Regions from separate parts of the Bradyrhizobium sp. CCBAU 51753 genome, predicted to be linked through region 2. Evidence: predicted binding sites of a transcription regulator. Region 2 holds the regulator's gene; each other region holds the start of a gene.
What was found. Region 2 encodes HrcA, which represses chaperone genes, less so after heat shock. Its sites were predicted from a motif close to GTTAGCACTCNCNNNNNGNGAGTGCTAAC; they were not measured.

Region 1 (2,264 bases), 1.8 Mb from region 2:
TTGACGGCCGCGACCTTCAGGCCGCCACGCAGGCGGTTGACGACCAGGGTGGCCAGCGCCTCGCCTTCGACGTCCTCGGCGACGATGACCAGCGGCTTGCCGGTCTGCACCACGGCCTCGAGCAGCGGCAGCAGCTCGTTCAGCGAGGAGAGCTTCTTCTCGTATATCAAGATGTAGGCATCCTCCATCTCGGCGCGCATCTTGTCGGCGTTGGTGACGAAGTAGGGCGAGATGTAGCCGCGATCGAACTGCATGCCCTCGACGACGTCGAGCTCGGTCTCGAGCGACTTGGCTTCCTCGACCGTGATCACGCCCTCGTTGCCGACCTTCTTCATGGCGTCGGCGAGGAACTTGCCGATCTCGGCATCGCCGTTGGCCGAAATGGTGCCGACCTGCGCGATCTCCTCGTTCGAAGTCACTTTCTTGGAGTTCTTTTCCAGATCCGCGACAACGGCTTCGACCGCGAGATCGATACCGCGCTTCAGATCCATCGGGTTCATGCCGGCGGCAACCGATTTGGCGCCTTCACGGACGATCGCGGCAGCCAGTACGGTCGCGGTGGTGGTGCCGTCGCCGGCAGCATCCGCCGCCTTCGACGCAACTTCGCGCACCATCTGGGCGCCCATGTTCTCGAACTTGTCCTCGAGCTCGATCTCCTTGGCGACGGCAACGCCGTCCTTGGTGATGCGGGGCGCACCGAACGACTTTTCGAGGACGACGTTGCGGCCCTTCGGACCGAGGGTGACCTTCACCGCATTGGCAAGGATGTCTACGCCACGCAGCATGCGATCGCGGGCATCGACACCTAGTTTGACCTCTTTAGCTGACATGTTTGTCCTCCCTGAATTGAAATTCGTCTCTCACCTGCGAGGCAGCATCGACAGGTGCTCCTCAGGGGTGAGCGCTTGCGGCGGTCAGCGTTAGGCCGCCTTCCTGGAGCCGGAAACGTCGGTGAGAACGCCCATGATGTCGCTCTCCTTCATGATCAGAAGCTCCTGGCCGTCGATCTTGACCTCGGTGCCGGACCACTTGCCGAACAGGACCCGATCGCCTACCTTGAGGTCGATCGGGATCAGCTTGCCAGCTTCGTCGCGACCACCGGGGCCGACGGCGGTCACTTCGCCCTGGCAGGGCTTTTCCTTGGCAGTGTCCGGAATGATGATGCCGCCAGCGGTCTTCTCTTCGGCGTCGATGCGCTTGACCACGATGCGGTCGTGAAGCGGACGAAATTTCATGCGATCCTCCTTGGCTTTTGTGATTATTGCTGGATTGGCAGTCGCAATGCGCGAGTGCTCACCGCTCCTCACATAAGTCCGTGACACTCCGGCGCAAGGGCTTCGACCCATGTCGCCTGTTGGCCCTTGGTGTCGAACCGCGCCCCTCACTTTGACTACGGCTCTTTTGGGAGATCGGACGTGACCGCGGGCATACTAGATCGACGCAAATGACCCCACGCGGAAGTACGTTCCTAGTCCAGCGCCGGCCCAATATGCTTTGATGCGCGGGTTAGGACTGAGATACATGGGTGACTGATGTACATGTTCATTCGAAAGTACACCAACGTTCGTTCGGTTGCGGACGCTGCTCGCCGCGCCAAAAGCGGCATCGGTCAGATCCTAAGAGAATCGCACGGATTCAGATCTTATTACGTATTGGATGGGGGCGATGGCGTCGGTATCGCTGTGATGATATTCGATGACCGCGAAAGCGCTAATGCTGCGAACGATAAAGTGCTGGATTTCGTTCAAGCAAGCCTGCATGACCTTAATCTTGGAGACCCCGAAATCATCGCTGGGGAAGTTTTGGTGAAAATAGAATCTGATGCGTAGTCTTCCGCGCGTCGGTTGCCGCGGGAGAACCAGACTTCTCTGTGTGCGGGCCTCTATCGCCGCCTGTAACCCGAAGGCGGTAGTCGGTGGGCCGATTGGGATCGCGGCAGGCGGCGGTCGGCCGCATGCGAACGTCTGCGGCAGTCCGGGACACCTTCACCTATTCCAGCGGTCATCCAGCTGGGGGCGTCCTATCCAGGCCCTGTTCAGGCACCGGGTTGTGCAGCCAAGCTGCGACTTCCCCTGTAGTCGCGCCTGAGCTTCCTGGTAAGGGCCGACGTAGCGGAGCTGGGTCGGTATTTTGGGATAGATGCGTCGTATCCGCGCAACGGCACGCTCTGCAGCCTTCCTGTCGCGTGCGTCAAAGGCAAATCCGAAGCCGGTGCGCAATCGGTCCGGCAGCGACTCGGCACTCAGGGTTTGATACCAGCGCGG
Region 2 (2,264 bases):
GCGACCTCGCGGCGGGTGCGCTGCCGGAGGTTCTCCATCTCGGCCAGCGTGCGCAGCGTCCGGTCGCGCGCCTCGGCCAGTTCCTTGGCCAGCGCCTCCGCCGATCCCACCTCGGGCTCGTCAGGCATGACGTAGGGCTTCGAGACCACGGGCTCACCCGTCGGCGCCGAATTCTCGGTGTTGTCGTTGGCCCGGTTCGGATCGGTCATGGCGTGCCTTCTCGAAAACTCGCGTCGGTTCAAATCTTGGGGATTGTTGGCCGGGTATCGTGCTTTGAGCGATGAAAATCAAGCGTTAGATGGGTTTGGAACGCGGCTCGCCCCGGCATGGTTTCCACCTCCCATGGAGGAACCGGGTCAAATTGAGCGAAGTTCGATCCGATCAGCCGCCCAAAATCTTGCTGACGACCCGCGCGGCGTAGTCGACGGTCGGGATCACCCTGGCGTAGTTCAGCCGGGTCGGACCGATCACACCGAGCACGCCGACGATCCGGCCGTGGGCATCGCTGTAGGGCGCGATGATGGTCGAGGAACCCGACAGCGAGAACAGCTTGTTCTCCGATCCGATGAAGATCCGCACCCCCTCGCCGCGTTCGGCGCGGCCGAGCAGATCGATCACGCCGCGCTTGGTCTCTAGGTCGTCGAACAGCGACTTGATGCGCTCGAGATCGTCGAGCGCGTGCAGATCCTCCAGCAGATTGGCGTGGCCGCGCACGATCAGCTGGCGATCCTCGCTCTCGCCGCCGGACCAGCTCGCGATCCCCGCCGCGATGACCTTTTGCGTCAGCTGGTCGAGCTCGGCGCGGCTCTGCGTCAGCGCCGTCTCGAGCTCGAGGCGGACCTCGGCCAAGGTCCGGCCGCGGAGCCGCGTATTGAGGAAATTGGTCGCCTCCGTCAGCGCCGAGGAGGGAACCCCCGGCGGCAGCGCCAGCACGCGATTTTCGACGCTGCCGTCCTCGCCGACCAGCACCACCAGCGCCTTCTCCGGCTCCAGCCGCACGAATTCGATATGCTTCAGCCGCGCATTCGCCTTGGGCGTCAGCACCACCGCCGCGGCGCGGGTCAGCCCCGACAGCCGGGTCAGCGCCTCGCCAAGCGCGGCCTCGACGGTTTGCGCGCGGCCGACGGAGGCAAGCTGGGTCTGGATCGACTGACGCTCGTCCTCGGTGAGGTCGCCGACCTGCATCAGGGCGTCGACGAAGAAGCGCAGGCCGAGCTCGGTCGGCAGCCGGCCGGCCGAGGTGTGCGGCGCGTAGATCAGCCCGAGCTGTTCGAGGTCCGACATCACATTGCGGACCGAAGCCGGCGATAGCGGTAACGCGATCAGGCGCGAGATGTTGCGCGAGCCGACCGGTTCGCCGGTCGCAAGGTAGCTTTCGACGATTTGACGAAAAATATCGCGCGAGCGCTCGTTGAGCTGGGCCAGCCCTGCGTAGGGCGTGATCAGGCCAATCGGATCGTGCTGAGCCACACTCCACTCCTTGGTAGCTCCCCTAATTTGTCGATCCGGGGGGCCGGTGACAAGCAGCATTCGGCCCCCGGATCGCCCCCAAATCCCTGGCCGAAAACCCTTGCCGCTGCCCGTTCCCCCTCCTACAAGCACCGCCAGCCATCTCACGGATTTTCGGAGGATTTCCAATGCGGCCAAGCCGCCGTGCGCCCGATGAACTGCGTCCCGTCACACTGGAACGCGGCGTCGTCAAATATGCCGAGGGTTCCTGCATGGTGAAGTTCGGCGACACCCATGTGCTGGTGACCGCCACGCTCGAGGAGCGCCTGCCGCCATGGCTGAAGGGCCAGGGCCGCGGCTGGGTCACCGCCGAATACGGCATGCTGCCGCGCGCCACGCTGGAACGCACCCGCCGCGAGGCCTCCGCCGGCAAGCAGGGCGGCCGCACCGTCGAGATCCAGCGCCTGATCGGCCGCTCGCTGCGCGCCGCCGTCGATCTCGACGCGCTCGGCGAACGCCAGATCACGGTCGACTGCGACGTGATCCAGGCCGATGGCGGCACCCGCACCGCCTCGATCACCGGTGCCTGGGTGGCGCTGGCCGACTGCATCAACTGGATGAAGACCCGCAACATGATCAAGACCAACGTGTTGCGCGACAACGTGGCGGCGATCTCCTGCGGCATCTACCAGGGAACGCCAGTGCTCGATCTCGATTATGCCGAGGATTCGGAAGCGGAGACCGACGCCAATTTCGTCATGACCGGCGACGGCCGCATCATCGAGGTGCAGGGCACCGCGGAAAAGACCCCGTTT
Region 3 (2,264 bases), 3.3 Mb from region 2:
AACTTGCCGATCTCGGCGTCGCCGTTGGCCGAGATGGTGCCGACCTGGGCGATCTCCTCGTTCGAGGTGACCTTCTTGGAGTTCTTGACGAGGTCGGCGACCACGGCTTCCACAGCCAGGTCGATACCGCGCTTCAGGTCCATCGGGTTCATGCCGGCGGCGACCGACTTGGCGCCTTCACGGACGATCGCGGCCGCCAGCACGGTGGCGGTGGTGGTGCCGTCGCCGGCCGCGTCAGCGGACTTGGAGGCGACTTCGCGCACCATCTGGGCGCCCATGTTCTCGAACTTGTCCTCGAGCTCGATCTCCTTGGCGACGGTGACGCCGTCCTTGGTGATGCGGGGAGCGCCGAACGACTTCTCGAGCACCACGTTGCGGCCCTTCGGACCGAGGGTGACCTTCACCGCATTGGCGAGGATGTCGACGCCGCGCAGCATCTTGTCGCGCGCATCGACCGAGAATTTGACTTCTTTGGCTGCCATCTGAATTTTTCCTTGAGAGGTTTAATCTTGAGGAGGGAGAGCGGGCGCTTAGGCCGCCTTCTTCTTGGAAGCGGGGACGTCGAGCACGCCCATGATGTCGCTTTCCTTCATGATCAACAGGTCTTCGCCGTCGATCTTGACCTCGGTGCCGGACCACTTGCCGAACAGCACGCGGTCGCCGACCTTGACGTCGATGGGGGTCAGCTTGCCAGATTCATCGCGGCCACCCGGGCCGACGGCGATGACTTCGCCCTGCGAGGGCTTTTCCTTGGCAGCGTCCGGAATGATGATGCCGCCAGCGGTCTTCTCTTCGGCGTCGATACGCTTGACCACGACGCGGTCGTGAAGCGGACGGAATTTCATGCAGTCCTCCTAAATATTTGCGGATGCTGTAGATTTTGGAGTGTTAGCAGTCCAGCCGGGTGAGTGCCAGACTGCTGCGCAGGAGATAGGCCAACGCCGGGCGGCGGGCAAGAGCCTCTAGCAGAAAATTTGGCGGCCGGGCGGTGCACTTAGCCGCGGTCGTTCCGGCATGCTTAACGCCGTCTCGCCGGTCGCCAAGGCTGAGAAGCCTTATTAGCAGACGCGGTAAGCTGCTGCCAATGCAAGAGATTTCAACCAACCGTTAAACATTTAGGCTTGTGATGGGTTAGTCGCGTGCGTCACATTTCTCTCATGTGAGCGCATCCATGCCGGTGGTCCGGCGCGCCGGCCGCCATGTGAATGCGCTCCGTCACAGGAGGTTTGGCATGGTATCGCGGGTTGGTGGCGTTGCTTCTGAAGACTTTCGGAAGCAACTGCTCGGATACGGTCTGACGACGGCGCAGATCCTTTACCGGATGCCGGATCATCCGGCGCTGCTGCAGACCTATGTCTGGCAGAACTACGACCTGTTCCCGAAATTTCCGGCGCTGCACGACTTCCTCGCCTTCTGGCAGGAGAAGCTCGAAGGGCCGCTGTTCTCGGTCACGGTGGCGCATTCCAAGCTGATCAAGCCGGCCGAACTGCGCGCCGTCGACGGCGTGTTCCGGCTGCACTGAGGCTGAATTCGGGATCGGTAGCGGGGCTCACCGTCTTGAGCTCGGGCACGGCGCATGTGCGCCTTTGCCTACCCTGCACGGCGAGAAACTGTGCTAGCGTCGCCGCTTCAAAAAAGACGGGAGGTAAACAATGGCCAAGCAAAAGGCGACCTCGAGGCCCGCGGCCAAGACTGCGGTCCGGAAGAAATGGACCGGGCTCACGACAGCCAAATCGTCCGCGCGCAAAACCATCAAGTCGAAGGGCCGCGTCTCGACCGCCAAGAAGACGGCGGCGAAGGCTGCCGCGAAGGCCCGGCCGAAGCAGAGCATCGCGATCAGCCATCACCGCGAAGAGGATTTCAAGGCCGACGGCCTGCGTGCCTACGCAAAGTACCGCGACCTCGGCATCGCCGCGGCCACCCACGGCCTGGCGCAGGCCCATGTGATCCGGCTGCAGGGCCCGTGCAATCCGGAGGAAGTCTCGAAGCTGCATTACCACGACGTCGAATTCCAGATGGTCTACGTGCTCAAGGGCTGGGTGAAGACCTACATGGAAGGCGAGGGCGAGACCTTGATGACGCAAGGCAGCGCTTGGACCCAGCCGCCGCGCATCCGGCACATGATTTTGGACTACTCCGACGACGTCGAACTGCTCGAAGTGATTTTGCCGGCAGAGTTCAAGACGGTGGAGTTGAAGGCGTAAGCGCCCCAACTCGTCATGGCCGGGCTTGACCCGGCCACCCATCTCGCTTCGCAAGATTCG

Region 1: a site for HrcA is predicted at 1,269-1,297, ahead of XH93_RS09080 (co-chaperone GroES). Genes of this name have one in related genera too.
Region 3: a site for HrcA is predicted at 888-916, ahead of groES (co-chaperone GroES). Genes of this name have one in related genera too.

Annotation. Positions count from the first base shown of each region.
Region 1 is NZ_CP030037.1:1,973,511-1,975,774, forward strand. It holds gene groL (chaperonin GroEL) at 1-830, opposite strand, end outside; gene XH93_RS09080 (co-chaperone GroES) at 921-1,235, opposite strand; gene XH93_RS09085 (hypothetical protein) at 1,533-1,829, shown strand; gene XH93_RS09090 (oxygenase MpaB family protein) at 1,986-2,264, opposite strand, start outside.
Region 2 is NZ_CP030037.1:174,065-176,328, forward strand. It holds gene grpE (nucleotide exchange factor GrpE) at 1-209, opposite strand, end outside; gene hrcA (heat-inducible transcriptional repressor HrcA) at 382-1,470, opposite strand; gene rph (ribonuclease PH) at 1,638-2,264, shown strand, end outside.
Region 3 is NZ_CP030037.1:5,957,596-5,959,859, reverse strand. It holds gene groL (chaperonin GroEL) at 1-482, opposite strand, end outside; gene groES (co-chaperone GroES) at 531-845, opposite strand; gene XH93_RS27245 (usg protein) at 1,232-1,522, shown strand; gene XH93_RS27240 (cupin domain-containing protein) at 1,653-2,204, shown strand.